Regions from separate parts of the Hathewaya histolytica genome, predicted to be linked through region 1. Evidence: a T-box and tRNA genes for the amino acid it is inferred to sense, from the RefSeq annotation. Region 1 holds a T-box; the other holds one or more tRNA genes.
The links. The T-box of region 1 lies ahead of pheS (phenylalanine--tRNA ligase subunit alpha). A T-box ahead of a tRNA ligase gene usually reads a tRNA of that ligase, here a tRNA-Phe.
Positions count from the first base shown of each region.

Region 2: it has a tRNA-Phe gene. The T-box ahead of pheS (phenylalanine--tRNA ligase subunit alpha) is inferred to sense a tRNA for this amino acid. The anticodon was not compared.

Region 1 is NZ_LR590481.1:1,994,184-2,000,116, reverse strand. It holds gene FGL08_RS09710 (potassium channel family protein) at 1-297, shown strand, start outside; gene FGL08_RS09705 (TrmH family RNA methyltransferase) at 317-1,120, shown strand; T-box leader at 1,154-1,376, shown strand; gene pheS (phenylalanine--tRNA ligase subunit alpha) at 1,452-2,471, shown strand; gene pheT (phenylalanine--tRNA ligase subunit beta) at 2,515-4,893, shown strand; gene FGL08_RS09690 (cell division protein ZapA) at 5,106-5,933, shown strand, end outside.
Region 2 is NZ_LR590481.1:175,454-181,386, reverse strand. It holds gene FGL08_RS00925 (zinc-binding metallopeptidase family protein) at 1-254, shown strand, start outside; gene FGL08_RS00920 (hypothetical protein) at 320-805, opposite strand; gene FGL08_RS00915 (S66 peptidase family protein) at 1,116-2,051, shown strand; tRNA gene FGL08_RS00910 (tRNA-Cys) at 2,146-2,220, opposite strand; tRNA gene FGL08_RS00905 (tRNA-Phe) at 2,228-2,303, opposite strand; tRNA gene FGL08_RS00900 (tRNA-Asn) at 2,308-2,382, opposite strand; rRNA gene rrf (5S ribosomal RNA) at 2,392-2,508, opposite strand; rRNA gene FGL08_RS00890 (23S ribosomal RNA) at 2,553-5,459, opposite strand; rRNA gene FGL08_RS00885 (16S ribosomal RNA) at 5,622-5,933, opposite strand, start outside.

The DNA.
Region 1 (5,933 bases):
GAAAAAGATATGGGAGTGAGAGTAGCTCATGGTTTGGTATTTTCTAATATCTTAGAATATATAGAGTTATCACCAGACTACAGTATAGCAGAGTTTTTAAGTCCAAAAGAATGGCATGGTAAAAGTCTACAAGAATTAAACCTTAGAAGTAATTATGGCATAAATGTTATGGCTATAAGAAGAGGATCAGAAGTAGATGTATCTCCATCTGCAAATGAAACTATAAATAGCGGTGATATTATAATTGCCATAGGTAACATAGAAGATTTGAAAAAGATGGAAAATAGTATAGAGTAGAAGGAGTTTACCTGTGATATTGGATTTTATAGAAAGTAAGAATAATTCTCTTATAAAAGAAGTAAAAAAATTAAAAGAAAAAAAATTTAGAGAAGAAAAAAATTGCTTCATAGTTGAAGGTATTAGATTTACAGAAGAGGCTATTAATTCAAATTTTGAAATAGAATATATTTTTTTTGATGAAGATTCTTTACAAAAAAAAGAAGTGAAAAAACTTTTGGAAAATAGAAATTCTTTATTAGATAATAATACTAAAGTATATAAAGTTACGAAAGAAGTTTTTAGGATTATATCTAATACTGAAACTCCACAGGGTGTTCTTGCAGTAGTTAGAAATAAAGAAATACACATTAAAGATAATAAAGGTTTTTATATATTAGTTGATAGAGTTCAAGATCCAGGTAACCTTGGTACTATAGTTAGAACTGCTCATGCTACTGGGGCATTAGGTGTGATTTTGACGAAAGGTACTGTTGATATATATAATGAAAAAACCTTAAGGTCTACTATGGGATCTATATTTAAAGTACCTATAATTAGAGATGATGATTTAAGTTTTACCTTTAACTTAAAAGATAATGGCTTCAAGATAATAAGTAGCTCCTTGGATACAGATACAAACTTTTATAGTTTAAATTTAAAAGAAAATGCTATAATAGTAATTGGGAATGAAGGTAATGGTATTAGTGATGAGATATATTCTATTAGTGATATAAAAGCCAAACTTCCAATGGTTGGGGATTCCGAATCTTTAAATGCAGGAGTAGCAGCAGGAATAATGATGTATGAAGTTCTTAGACAAAATACATTTGAAAAATTTTAGAAAAGAATATATAATAGTTAATAATTTAATAGTATAAAGGCTGTGAAAGAGAGAGTAGATATAAAAAAGCTTAAAGGGAGGGCAGACCCTAGACTGAAAGTTTGCCTAGACATTTTTTATATTGAAGTTCACTCTAGAGCACTAATGGTGAATTAAGTAGTCATTAGCGGTTTTTACCGTTATATAGATAAAGTGGATTTAAATTAATTTTAATTAAATCAATTAGGGTGGTACCGCGACGAAGCTCGTCCCTTTGTGGGAGGAGTTTTATTTTTTTTGCAAAAAATTAAAACATAATAAAAAGAGACTTTTTATTAGAAGGAGGATTAAGATGAGAGAAAAACTAGAATCTATAAAAATCATGGCTTTGGAAGAAATACAAAGAGCGTGTTCAAAAGAAGAATTAGAAAGCATTAGAGTTAGGATCTTAGGTAAAAAAGGAGAGTTAACTTCAATATTAAGGGGTATGGGAGCGCTATCCAAAGAGGAGAGACCTGAAATTGGTAAACTAGCTAATGAGGTAAGGGAAAACATAGAAGAGGTTTTAACAAAAGCTATTAACCATATAAAGAATAAGGAGAAAGAGGAAAGACTTAAAAATGAAGTTATAGACATTTCTATGCCTGGTGTTAGAAAAGGAATAGGTAAAAAACATCCTTTAGAGCTAACACTAGATAAAATTACAAATATATTTATTTCTATGGGATTTTCAGTAGAAGAGGGACCAGAAGTAGAATATGATTATTATAATTTCGAAGCTCTTAATATTCCAAAAGATCATCCAGCAAGAGGAGAACAAGATACTTTCTATATAAATGAAAATTTAGTGTTAAGAACACAAACATCACCAATACAAGTAAGAACTATGGAAAATCAAAAACCTCCAATTAAGATGATAGCACCTGGAAAAGTGTATCGTTCAGATGCGGCTGATGCTACACATTCACCAATCTTTTATCAAATCGAAGGTCTTGTTATAGATAAGAGAATTACTTTTGCAGACCTAAAAGGTACTTTGGAGTTATTCACAAAGAAGATGTTTGGAGAAAATATGCAAACTAAATTTAGACCACATCACTTCCCATTTACAGAACCATCAGCAGAAGTAGATGCTACATGCTTTGTATGTGAAGGAAAAGGATGTAAGGTATGTAAAGGAAGTGGATGGATAGAGTTACTAGGTTGTGGTATGGTTCATCCAGAGGTACTAAAAAATTGTGGTATTGATCCAGAAATATATAGCGGATTTGCTTTTGGATTTGGACTTGATAGAATGGTTATGCAAAATTACGAGATAGATGATATAAGACTTTTATACGAAAGTGATATGAGATTTTTAAATCAATTTTAATAAATAAAATATAACTTAAAATGATAATACAGGAGGTTTAATTATGAAAATACCTTTTAAATGGTTAAAAGATTATGTTGATATAGATATTTCTGCAAAGGAATTAGGGGATAGATTAACTTTAAGTGGTTCTAAATTGGAAGAAATAATTGTGTCAGGAGCAGAAATAGATAAGGTTGTTACAGGAAAAATAGAAGAGATTAGAAAGCATCCAGATGCTGATAAACTTTCAATTTGCCAAGTTAATATAGGTGAGAAGGAAAATATACAAATAGTAACTGCTGCAACCAATATGAAAGAAAATGACATCATTCCAGTGGCATTACATGGTTCTACTCTTCATGGTGGAATGAAGATTAAGAAAGGGAAGTTAAGGGGAGAAGTTTCTAATGGGATGTTTTGTTCAGAAGAAGAACTTGGCATTGCAGATGGTAAGGTAATTGAAGGAATAATGATTCTCCCAGAAAATACGCCACTAGGAAAAGATATAAAGGATGTATTAGGGCTTCAAAGTATAATACTTGATTTTGAAATTACATCAAATAGACCTGATTGCTTAAGTATGATTGGAATGGCAAGGGAAACAGCTGCTACATTAGGAAGTGTATATAGTTTTCCTAAGTTATCATATACAGAGGACGTATCTTGTGATATTAATGATATAATTTCTGTAGAAGTTAGAGATGATAAGTGTAAAAGATATATGAGTAAGTATATAAAAGATGTTAAAATAGAGCCATCTCCTGAATGGATGCAAGAAAGATTGTTAGATGCAGGTATAAGACCTATAAATAACATAGTAGATATAACTAATTTTGTAATGGTAGAATTAGGTCAACCAATGCATGCTTTTGATAGAAGAGATATTAAAACTGGTAAAATCCGCATAGAAAAAGCTTTAGAGAACGAAAAAATTACAACTTTAGATGGGATAGAAAGAGAAATAAGCAAGGAAACATTATGTATAAAAGATGAGAATAGAATTCTTGCTATAGCAGGCATTATGGGAGGAATTGATTCTGAAGTTAAGGAAGATACAAATGAGATAATTTTAGAATGTGCAAGTTTTGATCCAGTGACTATTAGAAAAATATCATCAAAATTAGGTCTAAGAACAGAAGCATCAGGGAAATTTGAAAAAGAACTAGATCCTAATAATACAGAATTAGCCATACAAAGGGCTTGTCATTTGATAGAAGAATTAGGTGCCGGAAAAGTTGTTTCAGGGGTTATAGATGTATATAATGAAAAAAAGGTAGCTCATTCACTATCAGTTGACTATAATTGGATAAATGAATTTTTAGGTACAGAAATATCTAAAGAGGAAATGTCAAATATATTAAATTCTTTAGATATAAAAACAGAAGTAAAGGATAATATTTTGTTAAGTGAAGTTCCTACTTTTAGATGTGATTTAAATATAAAAGAAGATATAGCAGAAGAAATTGCAAGAATATATGGATATAACAATATAAATGCTACAATTCCTCATTGTGAAACTTTAAAAGGTGGTAAAAGTAAAAAACAATTATTTGAAGATAAACTTAAAAACTCTTTAATTTCTTTAGGATTAAATCAATCAATAAGTTATTCTTTTATCAGCCCGAAAGTGTTTAATAAAATTCTTTTACCGGAAGATAGTGAACTTAGAGATGCGGTTAGAATTAAGAATCCATTAGGGGAAGACTTTAGTATAATGAGAACTACTACAATAAGCTCAATTATGGAATCTTTAAGTAGAAACTATTCAAGAAGTAATGGAATAGTAAGATTATTTGAAGTTGGTAAAGTATACTTAAAAAATAAAGAAGAAGAAAAACTTCCAAAAGAAAATAATATATTAACTATAGGAATGTATGGTGATGTAGATTATTTAAATTTAAAAGGAATAGTGGAAGAATTGTTACAAGAACTAGGAATAGAAAAAATTTCTTTTAAAAGAGAGAGTGAGAATCCAAGTTTCCACCCAGGAAAGACTGCAGCGCTATATGTTCAAAAAGAATATGTGGGAGTTATTGGAGAGGTACATCCTGATGTATGCGAAAATTATGAAGTGGACGAAAAGGCATACATTGCAGAATTAAATATAGATATTCTACTTAAAAATTGGAAGGAAGATAAGAGTTATACCCCACTTCCTAAGTTCCCAGCAGTAACTAGGGATATAGCTATTTTTGTACAGGATGAAGTTCTAGTGCAAGAAATACAAGATACTATTACTAAAGCAGGCGGTAATCTATTAGAAAGCATAGAATTATTTGATATTTATAAAGGTAAACAAATTCCAGAAGATAAGAAGAGTATTGCATATGCTCTAAGTTATAGAGTACCTGAAAAAACACTTACAGATGCAGAAGTAAATAAGGTTCATAATAAAATAGTTAGGGCCTTAGAGCATAAGTTAGGTGCAGAATTAAGATAGCAATATGCATAATTAAAAAATAAAAATTTAAATAACTCTATAAAGTAGCAAATTAATACAAATTCGAGAGAACTTGATTAAATAGTTACTAAATTATAGAGTTATTTTTATTTTGTTAAAGTATAATTGCATCATAAATGTTATTTTATAGTTTAATATATGTTAGTTATATGTTAGAATATATGTTAATAATGCATATATGGGGTGTTTCTATGAACATTATATCAGTTAAAATTGACGATTTTGAATACTCATTAAAAGGTTCTGAACAACCAGAATATTTATATAAAGTAGCTGAATATGTAGATGAAAAAGTTAAAGCTGTAAAAGAGAACAATCCCAAGCTGGGAACTAGTAATGCAGCTATACTTGCAGCATTAAATGTAGTAGACGATCTTTTTAAATTTAAAGCAGAACAATCAGGATTAGAAGAAAAGTTAAACAAAAAAGAAGAAGAAGTTAATAAGATTTTAGAAAAGTATAATGAAATTATGAAACAAAATCTCGATATTAGAGAAGAAAATAACGCATTACAGGAAATCATAGCCTCCTTGAGAGAAGAAGGTAAAAGCTTTAGTGCAAAACTTAATATTATTGAGAAAGATAAAAATGATTTAGAAAAAGTTATTAACAATATTAAGTTGCAAAATAGTGGATTGCAAGAAAAAGTTCAAGAATTACAAAAACAAGTTTCTGAAATGGATGAACAGAATAAAAATCTCAATTTAACTATTAATGAGCTTAAAGATAAGAATGATGTTTTAAATAATAAGAATAAAGATTTAAAAGAAACGAAGGATAAATTGCAACAAAGCAATGAGTTACTACATAAAGATCTTAATGAAAAAGAAGAAGATATTAAATCATTAAAATCAAAGGTAGCAATTGAGAGTAAGGAAGAAATAGAGTCTTTAAAATCTCAAAATGAACTTTTAAAGAAAAAAAATTATATATTAGAGAATCAATCAAAGGATCAACTACTACAAATAAAAATGCTTAAACAAAGTAGCAAAGATGCAAAATTCAATCTACAAACATAT
Region 2 (5,933 bases), 1.8 Mb from region 1:
ATGGGCTTAGTATAGGCTCTATAAGCCATACAACACCTTGCATATACCCTTCAATATCAATTTGTAATAGTAGCGAAGATAATATTCAATTTCCTTCTAAGGAATTTGAATTACTAACTTTATCTGACTTTGCAAAATCTCAATGCCTAAAAATTATAAAGTCGATATGCCTAACTTCAATTGATATTATAGAAAGGGAAGATTTATTAAGAGAAATGACAATAGAAATGTACGACAATAAAAAAAGTAAATAATATAAAAGAGCTTTAGTTCAATATTTATATGATACTAAAGCTCTACCTTTACACTATATAATTATTTAAAATATAATAGACTTCTCTATAGTCTTAATAAGCTTATCACTAGGCTTAAAATAAAACTTTTTAAGTTTATTACCTGACCTATATATGCATATATAATTCTGTTTCGTAATCATACCTATATTATACTTTTTGCTTCTATAAAAACAAAAAATATCCCTTAAGTAGTGACATCTCTCAATATTTTCTATCTTATTTAAATTTATAGCCTCAACTAAACTCTCTTCATTTCCTATTATCTTATGTATAATTAATTCATTTTGTATAACACTATACTTGTATTTTGTCTTAATTCTCCTCATATGTAAGAAAAACAATGCCCCCATTGATAGATATAATCCATACCTTATGATGCTATAAAAAGCTATCTTATTTTGCATGGATTTAAATAAATCTGAAATTACTATAAAACACATCAACATAATTAAGCAATTAAAAATTATAGAGTTAGTCTTCCTTTCAACTACCTCTTTATACAATGCCATAAATATAACCCCCATCAAAATATTTTCCTCATTAAAAAGACATATAAAGATTATACTAAGCTTTATGTCTTTTAGCTACTGTGTCCAGAGACTGTATTATATATTATTAAATGATTAAAGGCTGCCAAATGTAATAGCAGTAAATTATTCTCACCAAGATAAACTTTCCTTTGATTTCATTTATACTCCTATATAGTTTGTTTTTATAAGAAAAGAGTACGTAATCGTACTATATAATAATATTATATAAATACAAATACCCTATTTTTATATAAAAAACTTAGCGTTAATATTTGAATTTTTAAAGGAAGTGATAAAAATTAATAAGTTAAATTCATTGAATATTGGCGATACTATAGGAGTTATTTGTCCCTCTAGTGCCGAAGATTATGAAAAAATAAAATCAGGTATCTCTCTTATAAAATCTTTAGGTTTTAAGGTTAAAGAAGGAAAACATATCTACAAGAGAAAAGGATACTTGGCAGGAGATGATAAGGATAGAGCTGAAGATTTAATGGATATGTTTAAAGATAGTACAGTTAAGATGATTCTATGTATTAGGGGAGGCTATGGAGCCATGAGAATTCTCCCATATATAGATTTTGATATTATAAGAGAAAATAAAAAGATATTTATGGGTTTTAGTGATATAACAGTTTTATTAAATACAATATGTCAAAGATGTAACTTTCCTACGTTCCATGGGCCTATGTTAACCTCTGATTTAAAAGAACCTTATACCTATAATAGCTTTATAGAAAGTATAACTAATACTATGAAGAAACCATATATATTAGAAAACCCACCCCATATAAAGACCATATCTTTGGTCAATGGCAAAGCCAAGGGACGTTTAGTTGGTGGGAACCTATGCTTAATTTGTAGCACACTAGGAACACCATACGAAATAGATTTTAAAGATAATATACTATTTATAGAGGAGATAGGTGAAGCACCCTATAAGATAGATAGAATGTTAACTCAACTTCTATTAAGTGGAAAACTTCAAAAATGTAGAGGAATTATTTTGGGTGGATTTACAAATTGTGAATTAAAAGATTATAGTAAAAGTTTAAAGTTAGAAGAGGTGCTAAAAAGTAATCTATGCAAACTAAATATACCTATTTTAAGTAATTTCTCTTCTGGACATTACTATCCTAAACTTACACTCCCAATAGGTATAGAAGTATCACTCGATAGTGAAAAGAATCTAATTAATGTCTTAAGCCCTCCATTTAAGATTTAAATCATAATTTAAATAAAGGCCATACTTTAAAGCAATTATTAAAACATAGTATAAATAAAAAAAGTATCCCATAAATTTTATGGGATACTTTTTTTGGAGGCGCCACCCAGATTTGAACTGGGGAGTAAAGGTTTTGCAGACCTCTGCCTTACCACTTGGCTATGGCGCCACTCTATTGGTGGCTAGACCAGGAATCGAACCAGGGACACGAGGATTTTCAGTCCTCTGCTCTACCGACTGAGCTATCCAGCCATATTGGCTCCGAAGAGAGGATTCGAACCTCCAACCTATCGGTTAACAGCCGAGTGCTCCACCATTGAGCTACTTCGGAATAATATTTACCCGGCAGTGTCTTACTCTCCCACAGGGCTTCCCCTGCAGTACCATCAGCGCTATAAAGCTTAACTTACCTGTTCGGTATGGGAAGGAGTGTTACCTTTACGCCATTACCACCGGATGCATTGAGAGATGTTCTCTCAAAATTGCACAATGAAAACTATATTGGTCAAGTCCTCGACTTATTAGTATGAGTCAGCTACACATGTTACCATGCTTACACCTCTCACCTATCAACCTTGTGTTCTTCAAGGAGTCTTACTGACTTTCGTCATGGGAAATCTAATCTTGAGGTGGGCTTCACACTTAGATGCTTTCAGTGTTTATCCCTTCCCGACATAGCTACCCAGCTGTGCCACTGGCGTGACAACTGGTGCACCAGAGGTCAGTCCATCCCGGTCCTCTCGTACTAAGGACAGCTCCTCTCAAATTTCCTGCGCCCGCAGCGGATAGGGACCGAACTGTCTCACGACGTTCTGAACCCAGCTCGCGTGCCGCTTTAATGGGCGAACAGCCCAACCCTTGGAACCGACTTCAGCTCCAGGATGCGACGAGCCGACATCGAGGTGCCAAACCTCCCCGTCGATGTGGACTCTTGGGGGAGATCAGCCTGTTATCCCCGAGGTAGCTTTTATCCGTTAAGCGATGGCCCTCCCACGAGGTACCACCGGATCACTAAGCCCGACTTTCGTCCCTGCTCCACTTGTATGTGTCGCAGTCAGGCTCCCTTCTGCCTTTGCACTCTACGCGCGATTTCCGACCGCGCTGAGGGAACCTTTGGGCGCCTCCGTTACACTTTCGGAGGCGACCGCCCCAGTCAAACTGCCCACCTAACAATGTCCGACGACCAGATTCATGGCCTTTCGTTAGAATTCCAGTACTGTCAGGGTGGTATCCCAAGGATGACTCCATACCCCCTGACGAAGGTATTTCCAAGTCTCCCACCTATCCTGTACAGACAATACCGAAATTCAATGCTAAGCTACAGTAAAGCTCTACGGGGTCTTTCCGTCCAACTGCGGGTAGCAAGCATCTTCACTTGCACTACAATTTCACCGGATTTGTTGTTGAGACAGTGCCCAGATCATTACGCCATTCGTGCGGGTCGGAACTTACCCGACAAGGAATTTCGCTACCTTAGGACCGTTATAGTTACGGCCGCCGTTTACTGGGGCTTAAGTTCACTGCTTCGCTTACGCTTACAGATCCCCTTAACCTTCCAGCACCGGGCAGGCGTCAGCCCCTATACATCAGCTTACGCTTTAGCAGAGACCTGTGTTTTTGTTAAACAGTTGCCTGGGCCTATTCACTGCGGCCTAGCTTTCGCTAGGCACCCCTTCTCCCGAAGTTACGGGGTCAATTTGCCGAGTTCCTTAACAACAATTCTTCCGCCGGCCTTAGGATTCTCTCCTCATCTACCTGTGTCGGTTTGCGGTACGGGCGCCAAACTTCTCCATAGAGGCTTTTCTTGGCAGCGTGGAATCAGATACTTCGCGAAAAAAATCGCTCCTCGTAACACCTCAGCATTGACTAAACGGATTTGCCTGCTTAGCCTGCCTAAGTGCTTGAACACACACTCCAACAGTGTGCATATCCTATCCTTCTGCGTCACCCCATTTGTCAAACGAAGTTTGGCGGTATCGGAATATCAACCGATTGTCCATCGCCTACGCCTTTCGGCCTGGGCTTAGGTCCCGACTAACCCTGAGAGGACGAGCCTTCCTCAGGAAACCTTAGATATTCGGCCAATAGGATTCTCACCTATTTCTCGCTACTCATGCCAACATTCTCACTTCTGCATCGTCCACCGCTCCTTTCGGTACGACTTCAACCAATGCAGAAAGCTCCTCTACCATGTACATAGTACATCCATAGCTTCGGTGGTAAGTTTTAGCCCCGGACATTTTCGGCGCAGGATCTCTTGACTAGTGAGCTATTACGCACTCTTTAAATGAATGGCTGCTTCTAAGCCAACATCCTAGTTGTCTTAGAAATCCCACATCCTTTACCACTTAACTTACACTTTGGGACCTTAGCTGATGGTCTGGGCTCTTTCCCTTTTGACTACGGATCTTATCATTCGCAGTCTGACTGCCAGGATACAAGTATACGGCATTCGGAGTTTGATAGAGTTCGGTAAGCGGTGAAGCCCCCTAGCTCATTCAGTGCTCTACCTCCATTACTTAATTACCTGACGCTAGCCCTAAAGCTATTTCGAGGAGAACCAGCTATCTCCGAGTTCGATTGGAATTTCTCCGCTATCCACAGCTCATCCCATGGTTTTTCAACACCAACGTGGTTCGGACCTCCACGAAATTTTACTTTCGCTTCATCCTGGCCATGGATAGATCACTCGGTTTCGGGTCTACGACATGCAACTAATTCGCCCTATTCAGACTTGGTTTCCCTTCGGCTCCACACCTTCAGTGCTTAACCTCGCTACATATCGTAACTCGTTGGCCCGTTCTACAAAAAGTACGCCGTCACACATATAAAGTGCTCCGACCGATTGTAGGCACACGGTTTCAGGTTCTATTTCACTCCCCTCCCGGGGTTCTTTTCACCTTTCCCTCACGGTACTTCTTCACTATCGGTCACCAGGTAGTATTTAGCCTTGGGAGGTGGTCCTCCCTGCTTCCCACAAGGTTTCACGTGTCTCGTGGTACTCTGGATCAGATCTGTAGTCTTCTTGTTTTGTTTACAGGACTATTACCTTCTATGGTGAAGCTTTCCAGCTTACTTCAACTACAATAGCCTCTACGTTTATGATCTGTCCGCAACCCCAGAAACAAGTTTCTGGTTTGGGCTCTTTCCCTTTCGCTCGCCGCTACTTAGAAAATCGATTTTTCTTTCTCTTCCTCCGGGTACTTAGATGTTTCAGTTCCCCGGGTCTACCCTCCTGAACCTATGTATTCAGTTCAGGATATATACCGTTAGGTATATGAGTTTCCTCATTCGGAAATCTGTGGATCACAGCCTATGTGCGGCTACCCACAGCTTATCGCAGCTTATCACGTCCTTCTTCGGCTCCTGGTGCCAAGGCATTCGCCATGCGCCCTTTCTAACTTGACCTATCATGAGTAACTAAATTAATTTATATTAATCAGTTAATTATAGTTTATTTATTCATTGTGCAATTTTCAAAGAACAAAATTGAAGAACTTTAGTCCTTCAAAATTAAACAGAGTAAGTGCTCGCTACGAAAAGGCGATAGCCTTCTCGATTTCTCCTTAGAAAGGAGGTGATCCAGCCGCAGGTTCTCCTACGGCTACCTTGTTACGACTTCACCCCAATCATCGATCCCACCTTCGGCCGCTGGCTCCTTACGGTTACCTCACGGACTTCGGGTGTTACCAACTCTCATGGTGTGACGGGCGGTGTGTACAAGGCCCGGGAACGCATTCACCGCGACATTCTGATTCGCGATTACTAGTAACTCCAGCTTCATGTAGGCGAGTTGCAGCCTACAATCCGAACTGAGATTGGCTTTGTGAGATTGGCTCCACCTCACGGTCTTGCTTCTCTCTGTACCAACCATTGTAGCAC